2 regions of the Paenibacillus sp. 1SOY10 genome follow, and region 1 is predicted to be linked to the other one. Evidence: riboswitches for the same ligand, from Rfam matches in the RefSeq annotation. Region 1 holds a riboswitch; the other holds the start of a gene.
The links. A riboswitch is a leader RNA that binds a small molecule or an ion and turns the genes downstream of it on or off. The one in region 1 is predicted to bind glycine.
Positions count from the first base shown of each region.

Region 2: it holds a riboswitch for glycine, as region 1 does, so the genes downstream of both, gcvT (glycine cleavage system aminomethyltransferase GcvT) here and AC1VOR_RS18990 (amino acid permease) in region 1, are expected to answer to the same signal.

Region 1 covers NZ_JBXENK010000010.1:7,337-11,775, forward strand. Annotated here, with positions in the region: gene AC1VOR_RS18985 (3-ketoacyl-ACP reductase) at 1-666, opposite strand, end outside; gene AC1VOR_RS18990 (amino acid permease) at 736-2,070, opposite strand; glycine riboswitch at 2,203-2,282, opposite strand; gene AC1VOR_RS18995 (LysR family transcriptional regulator) at 2,400-3,287, opposite strand; gene AC1VOR_RS19000 (DMT family transporter) at 3,463-4,341, shown strand; gene AC1VOR_RS19005 (family 16 glycosylhydrolase) at 4,436-4,439, shown strand, end outside.
Region 2 covers NZ_JBXENK010000002.1:852,857-857,295, reverse strand. Annotated here, with positions in the region: gene proC (pyrroline-5-carboxylate reductase) at 1-150, shown strand, start outside; gene AC1VOR_RS09885 (class II aldolase/adducin family protein) at 187-840, shown strand; gene gcvH (glycine cleavage system protein GcvH) at 933-1,328, opposite strand; gene AC1VOR_RS09875 (hypothetical protein) at 1,533-1,748, opposite strand; glycine riboswitch at 2,090-2,194, shown strand; glycine riboswitch at 2,198-2,318, shown strand; gene gcvT (glycine cleavage system aminomethyltransferase GcvT) at 2,427-3,554, shown strand; gene gcvPA (aminomethyl-transferring glycine dehydrogenase subunit GcvPA) at 3,580-4,439, shown strand, end outside.

The DNA.
Region 1 (4,439 bases):
AAGCTGATCGACAATAAACTCGGCCAAGTCCTCCGGTTGGATGAATTTGGAGTCGCTGTTCTCTTTGATAAGGTTGAGGTCCAAAGCCAGATCGGTCGCCACCGTACTTGGCGTTAACGCCGACACGCGAATATTGTTGCGACGCACTTCCTGCGCCAAAGATTCAGTAAATCCCATAACGGCAAATTTGGACGCACTATAAGCACTGGCAGTAGCTGCCCCATTCAGTCCGTTGGTGGAAGAGATGTTGATGATATCGCCACCATTCTTGGCGATTAGTTGAGGCAGAACGGCCCGAGTGACATAGTATGTACCCATCAGATTTGTATCGATCATGCCTTTCCATACTTCCGGGTCCATCTCCAGCAGTGTGCCGAAGGTAGCAATCCCTGCGTTGTTAATCAAGATATCCGCAGGTCCCAGCTTCTCCTTCAAGGCTTCAATCGCCGTATCTACCTGTTCCTTGACAGCCACGTCTACCGCAGCATAAGCAACCTTTACGCCCAAGCCCTCGATTTCCACCGCAACTTCCTTCAACGATGCTTCGGTTCTTGAGATCAGGCCGACGTGTACGCCTTCCTTCGCCAATGCGATCGCCGTCGCCTTGCCGATTCCGCGGGCTCCACCGGTTATGATTGCCACTTTGTCTGTTAACGTTTGTGCCATCTCCACTGGCTCCTCTCTATACTATGCATGGTTTACAGTCCCCATTATACTACAGCGGAGTCAGCAGGACTAAATCCGGCGCAGACTTAGCAGATAGAGCAGCACGAACCAGAGCGGCGTGAGCAGAAGAGCGGGGCGAGTAGCCTCGGCAAATAACATAATGATGAGAATGACCGCAAACAACGCGAGAACAGCATAGTTGATGGCTGGCGTGAATGGCGCTTTAAACTGCGATTTGGCATGAAGCTCCGGCTTGGTTTTCTTATACTTGATATGACAAATAAGAATCACACCCCAAACCCAGATGAAGCAGATCGCACTAATCGTCGTAACGATGCCGAAGGCCTGCTCGGGAATCAGCTTGCTAAGCAGAGCGCCCACGGACAAGACCAGTGTAGAGATAAACAGTGCGTTGCTGGGCACATGGTTACGGTTCAGCTTCGCCAGCTTGGCGGGGGCCTGTTGATTCCGGCCCAGGTTATACAGAATGCGGCTGGTCGAGAACATCCCGCTGTTACAGGCCGAGGCCGCCGAGGTCAATACAACAAAGTTGATTACACCAGCGGCCAGCGGAATGCCAACCAGGGTGAAGGTTTTAACGAACGGGCTTTCCGAAGCGCTAAGCTGTGTCCAGGGATTAATCGCCAGCAAGGCGATGAGCGCACCCACGTAGAAGAACAAAATTCTTAAAGGAATTTTATTGATAGCCGACGGAATATTCTTCTCGGGATTAGAGGTTTCAGCAGCAGATACCCCTACGAGCTCCACACCGACATAAGCGAATACCACCATTTGGAAAGACATCAGAAATCCAGTAATCCCGTTAGGAAATACGCCGCCGTGGCCCCATATATTCGTGAGGCTGACCGTGCCTGTGTCCGTCTTGAAGCCGATGATGATCAACACAGCCCCGATGGCAATCAAGGCCAAGATGGTGACCACCTTGATTAAGGCGAACCAAAACTCCAGTTCACCGAAGTTCTTCACCGTTAACAAATTCAGAACGAGTAAAACAAGCAGACAGATGAGGGCCGGAATCCACTGCGGAATATCAAACCAATATTTGACGTAAACTCCTACGGCAATGACATCGGCCATTGCGGTCATGATCCAGCAGAACCAATACGTCCAGCCAGTGATAAACGCGGCGCGCGGCCCAAGATAATCCTGGGCAATGTCCGTGAAGGACTGGTAACCCGCCTTGGACAGCAAGAGCTCTCCTAACGCTCGCATGACGAAGAAGATGGCAATCCCCACGATTAGATAAGCAAAAATAATAGACGGTCCTGCTAATTGTATGGCCTTGCCTGACCCCAGAAACAATCCCGTCCCGATCGTGCCACCGATCGCGATGAGCTGAACATGCCGATTCTCTAGATTTCTCTGCAATTCTTGTTGTGCCACAGTTGACTCCCCCTTGAGATCAATAATAAAATGTCCATAAAAAAAGAGATTGGAGGGACTCCAATCTCAAGTTCATAAGAATAATAAATAAAGGCTGATATGTGAAATAAAACACATAGTACGTCGTTTATTTAGTACCCTTCTGTCCTTTTGCCTGAGATTATGAACCCTTCGGCGCTGCGGTTCCCCGCAGTCTCTCCAGAAGCTGCTCCTGCTATAGTGTGATCCATAGCGATCATAGCTTACGAATTATTCAATTTTTATCTACCAATACCTGTTAAGTATTTCAATACTAGTCCCGGGCGGCAATTCTGTCAATAACATAGATTTCACTGATCTGAATCCAGCTCAGCTACGACCTGTATAAACTGCTGAACGAGGGAAGACGTGTCGTCGGTTCTCCACGCAATGCTCATATCTATACGAGGGGCATCTCCAGCAATGTCCAGATAGGCAACGTCCCGGGCATGCAAATTGGAGGTGGAACTAGGTACAATGCTTACGCCTAGCCCCGCCGCCACAAGGCTGATCGCGGTTTGTATTTCCTTCACGCTCTGACGAATGATCGGGCTGAAGTCGGCCTGATGGCATTTTGCCACAATATCGTCATGCCAGCTTGGCCAAATTCCTCTCTCTAGCAAAATGAATTGTTCGGCTTTTAAGTCTTCCAGCGACACGGAACTATGCTGCGCCAAGGGATGCAATTTGGGTACAACCGCGACACACCACTCTTGATGGACAGACAAGAACGATAGCAGAGGATCATCAACTGGCGTCCTGACAAAGCCGATATCGATATCTTTCCGACGAAAAGCTTCGATTTGCACAGGCGTAGGCATTTCATGAAGAACCAGATCGACATGCGGACACTGCTCCTGGAAAGCCCGCACAACGACAGGAAGAATATCGTACGATGCTGATCCGACAAACCCCAGCACCAGTCTGCCTTCCATTCCCATATGCGCTCTTTGTGCCGCCGCTTTGGCTTGTTCAAGCTGGACAAGCGCGTGACGGGCCTCCTGCAAGAAGACCTTCCCTGCAACCGTTAGCTCCACATGCCGCTTCGAGCGCTCCAATAACAGCACTCCAAGTTCTTTCTCTAGCTGTATAATCTGTTGGCTCAAGGGCGGCTGGGTCATCTGCAGGCGCTTGGCTGCACGGCCAAAATGCAGTTCCTCCGCCACGGCAATGAAATATTCAATCTGGCGCAATTCCACAAGGCGGTCTCCTTCCGGTTCAAAAGATAACATTAAAAAAACTTTAATAAGTCGAAATTCGACCTAATGATACGACACTTATATATTAGACGACAATAACATTCCGTTGTAAAGTATCGATAGCGTACTAAGCAAAACAGAAAAACACGGGGCATCCAAGAAAGGAATATTTAATATGAGAATGGCTATGGCTTTATTATGCCTTGTCTGGGGATTTAATTTTGTCATCATGAAATTAGGGAATGGGGCTTTCCCGCCGGTGATGTTCGCGGCACTGCGATTCTTGACCGGAGCCATCGTGCTATTTGCCGTGAGCTTGATTCGAAAAACCCCGAAGCCTGGGCGTTCAGATATGAAATGGTACATCATCTGCGGACTGCTACAGACGACGTTCTTCAATATTGCGATTCAAATCTCGCTCAACTATGTTAGTGCGGGCTTGACCTCCGTCTTGACCTACAGCATGCCACTGTTTCTGTCGATTATGGCACATCGCTGGATTCCAGGAGAACGCCTGACGATTCAGAAGACGACGGGAATTGCCGTAGGATTGGCCGGGTTATTCATAGCTATGAATATTCAAGCGGGAGGCTCCTTATGGGCGGTATTACTAGCACTCAGTTCAGCCATTTCATGGGCAGCCGCTAATCTACTATTCAAAATAAAATTAAAGCACGCTGACCCTCTTCAATACACCACCTGGCAAATGGCTATTGGAGCCGCAGGGTTATGGGCATTTTCGCTTTCTTTTGAGAGAGGAAGCGTACAATGGGGCTTGATGCCGATCATTTATATTCTGTTCTCTGGTATTATTGCCTCCGCCTTGGCCTTTGTGATGTGGAACCTAATTCTGAGCCGCACCGAAGCCAGCAAGGCATCGGTATCGTTACTGCTTGTTCCGGTCGTAGGCATCCTCTCCGGATATGTATTCCTGAATGAAAGTCTCCATTTTGTCACATTAGTAGGAATTCTACTGGTTCTGGCTGGCATCTGGATTGTAAATATGAAGCAGATTGGTATAAAGAAAGCGTTAAACCAGCAAGATCTTTTGTAAAATATATATTTATCCCTTTCATCCAATTATTTCATTTGATAGAATATAAATGTAAGCGATTACTCAGGTTACATCTATCAAAGGAGGATCAAGGATGA
Region 2 (4,439 bases), on a different contig from region 1:
GCGGATATCACTTCTCCGAATGGCTCCACACAAGCTGCTATCGGCGTACTTACCTCAGGCGGCTTCCAGACGAGTGTCAAAGCAGCCGTACACCGGGCTGCCGAGCGTTCCCTGGAAATGGGAGAAGCCGTGAAGCAGGCATTGCTATAAGCTGCCTATCACAGCAATGAGGGGAGGAGGGGACGGATGGAGTTCGAAGCCATAATGCTGGAAGAGAAGCTACAGGCTCTAAGAAATCTGGAGGACGCCAGGGAGCAATTAATGGCTTGCGGTCAGCTTCCGGCGGCTAGCGGAAGCCTGTCTGTTCGGGTTGGAGATTACAAGCCGGACGAGTTCTATTTCGCGGTTACGGCCCAGCAAGATATCCGGGAAGAAGCCAGTTGGCCCTCCCGGGGACAATTTCTATTTGCCGATTCCACCGGCTCTCCCTGCCAATCAACCCGTCTGCTTCCCAGCGATGATATATCACTTCATGCGAAGCTGTACCGCATGACGGGCTGTCAAGCAATTATCCATGCCCATAGCGTGTTCAGCAGCGTCATGAGTAATTATTACGGGGATAATGGCTACCTCCATGCTCAGGGCTTCGAGTTGATTCAGCAGCTTGGGATATGGGAGGAAGCGGCTGAAATCCGCATACCAATCTTGTCCAACCATAGCTCCCTTCCTGCTACAAAACAGCTCCCGCAAGTGGTAGATACCCGTATTCAGGTCTTGTTGTTGCGAGGTGGCGGTATATATGTTTGGGGAGATACCATTCAACAAGCCAAATTGCGGCTTGAAGCCATGGAATTTATTTGTGAGGTACTGTATCGCTCCCTGCTGCTACCTGCCAAATAAAGTGCAAGCCAAACAAGAGGTTCGTCTCAGGGTGCTGATTACCCGAGAAGCGAACCTCTTGTTGGTTGTATGGGCAAATCGGACCTAATTGATTATCTGTCCACAAATGCCGCATACGCTTTGGCATCCATCAATCTGGACAAGGCGATGTTCGGGTCCTCCTTCAGCCGGATATGCACCATCCATCCCCCATCATAAGGCTCCTCATTGACAAGCTCCGGTGCACTTTCCAGCTCCCCATTGATTTCAAGGACTGTTCCGCTAACCGGGGTGAACAAATCAGCCACCGTCTTGACAGATTCAATCGTTCCAATAACATCATCGGCCTCGATTTCTTGTCCCAGGTCCGGTAGTTCCACAAACACAATATCGCCCAGGCGATGCTGAGCCACATCCGAAATTCCGATCTTTACGGTGCCATCCCCTAGGTCCAACACCCATTCATGTTCGTCACTGTACGCTACCTGTTCCCTGATCTCATTAGCCAAGCAATTTCCTCCTCTACCGACTGGTCTCCTCCACCCTATGCCTATTTTACGTTCAGATTATGACAAACCCGGGCTTCGTGTCAAGAATATTAACACAATTTTAAGAGGTTGGCGTCCATATAAGATCAAATTAGGGATAACAAACTATTTTTCGTAAATTTACGACATATTTCTTAACATCCAATTCTATTTTTCGACAATTCTTTATTGTCGCTTTTCTTTTTCACTGCGCTCCCGGTTCCTTAGCGTAAGCAATACCTCATACGCCTCCTCCGGGCTTTGCATGGCCTTCTCCGCCTCTTGCGGCGTTACTTCAATAGTGCGATAACGAACGAACAAGCCTCCATCATCGTAACTAAGCAAGTAACGTCCGTTTTTCTTGGTAATGAGAATGCCGTATTTGGAAAATAACACACTCATATAAACTCCCCCATCCGTTTCTCGCGATGCGCTTTTATTTTTTGCAACAGCATGGCGGTCTGCGTATTAAATGATTGGGCTGGAATCTCCCAAATAGAATATACCCTTTTGCTTCACCTTCTGAATCGGCTTTTCCCAAAGCTCAATAGCTTCATAACAGATAACTCTCTATTTGCCTATGAAGCAACCCAACACTACGTTATTAAAATTGACACAATATAAGTTTCAAACTATGAAGAAAACGTTTCACTTGTAAATAAGAGATATTTTTTGATTTTTGTGATAAGTTTCTTGACATCAATAAGGAATTTAAGTATTAATGAGATGTATATACGTCGCGGTTGAAGGCAGAAGGAGAGATTACATGCAGCAGTGCATTGTAACGCCGAAGGAGCAAACCGTCATACGACGGTGAATCTCTCAGGCAAAAGGACTTCTGCCGGACGCATCTCTGGAGAGAATTCGCACAGGACGTTGGTTAAGAGCGAATCACCCAAGGGGTAACCTGTAAGCAGACCCGTTTTTTACGTGAGTCTGGAGCAGGGTAACTCTCAGGTACAAGGGACAGAGCCGAGAAAGACCGTCATGCTTCAGGCATGCGGAATTTCTTTGCCTGTCCTTTTTGCGTTGCAAGGTAATGACCGAAAATACGGCCTGCTGGCCCATGAGGTGATGAAAATGACTGAAGCCCAATTGCTGCGAACCCCGTTGTTTCCCCGCTATGCCCGTTACGAGGGGGTCAGATGCATCGATTTTGGCGGCTGGGAGCTTCCGGTGCAATTTAGCGGTATTCAAAAAGAACATGAAGCCGTGCGTGAGCGCGCAGGCCTGTTCGATGTTTCGCATATGGGGGAATTTTACGTCGAGGGTCCTGAAGCTGAAGGCTTCTTGCAGCAGTTGACGACCAACGATGTAAGCTTGCTTAAGCCGGGCAAAGCGCAATATACCTTCCTTTGTTACCCGAACGGTGGTGTGGTGGATGATTTGTTGATTTATAAGCTGGAGCAGGACCGGTACATGCTGGTCGTTAACGCCTCCAACATCGATAAGGACTGGGAATGGCTGGTGCAGCATGTTCCCCATGAAGGGGTGGCTCTCCATAACGCATCGGCCGACACCGCCTTGCTGGCCTTGCAGGGCCCCCTGGCGAAGTCCATACTGACTCCCCTATGCGAGGAAGTACAGCCTGGTTCCTTGCGGCCCTTCACCTTTGTCTCTGATGCTCTCGTGGATGGCATCCCCGCCCTATTATCGCGTACCGGATATACCGGCGAAGATGGCTTCGAGCTATATGTAGCTGCGGAGGATGCCCCGGCCCTCTGGGATGCGCTGATGAAAGCGGGCGAACCTGCAGGGCTGCTTCCCGCGGGGCTTGGTGCAAGAGACACGCTTCGCTTTGAGGCGGGCTTACCGCTTTACGGCCAGGAGCTGAGCGCAAGTATCTCTCCGCTCGAAGCCGGGCTGGTTCGCTTTATTAAGTGGAATTGTGGAGACTTTATCGGCCGCGAAGCCTTGATCAGACAACGGGAGGAAGGAGTTCCCCGAAGTTTGGTTGGCTTAGAGATGATAGAGCGCGGAATTCCAAGAGCCCATTACCCGGTTCATGCTGCCGGAACAGAAGCCGCGATTGGAGAAGTCACGACGGGGACACAATCTCCTACCTTAAGAGCCAACCTTGGCTTGGCCCTGATCCACCACTCTTACGCCGATATCGGTCAACTTGTTGAAGTAGAGATACGTGGACGACGGCTGCAAGCCAAAATTATCCCCCTGCCCTTTTATCAAAGAAACCGTGTTACTAAATAGTGCTGAAAGGAGTTGCTTTGAACTTATGCCTAAACATCGTTATCTGCCATTAACCGAGCAGGATCGCAGCGAGATGCTCCGCACCATCGGAATTGATTCCGTACAGACCTTATTCGCAGATATTCCGGAGTCAATCCGCTTTCAGGGAGAACTCCCCATATCCTCCCGTTTGGATGAGTATTCGCTGACCCGGCATATGGCTGCCCTGGCGGACCGCAATGCTGATAGTGACCGTTACGCCAGCTTTCTGGGTGCGGGAATTTACGACCACCATATCCCTTCTGTTATTCAGCATGTGGTCTCCCGTTCCGAATTCTATACCGCCTATACTCCCTATCAGCCGGAGATCAGTCAGGGCGAATTGCAGGCCATCTTTGAATTTCAATCGTATATCTGTGAGCTCACCGGACTCAAAGTCGCCAACGCCAGTATGTACGACGGGGCGACAGCACTGGCCGAGGCCGGATCGCTAGCCGCTACAGCTACCAAACGCAAGCAGTTAATTGTAGCCCGCACTGTGCATCCTGAAGCTCGCGAGGTGCTAGCAACCTACGCCCGTGGCCTCGGCCTGGACATTGTTGAGATCGGCTGGCGTAACGGAGTAATCGATCAAGAGGCCCTGGCTTCCGCCATCTCTGGCGATACCGCCGCGGTACTGGTACAGCACCCGAATTTCTTTGGCGCTCTGGAGGATATCCAGACGATCGGTCAATGGGTCCATGAGCATGGTGGCCTGCTGGTCGTCAGTAGCAATCCGCTCTCCCTTGGTCTGCTGGAAGCTCCCGGCAAACTAGGCGCCGATATCGTTGTAGGCGATGCACAGCCCTTGGGTATTGCTCCCTCCTTTGGCGGCCCAACCTGTGGATTCTTTGCCGTAGCGGAGCC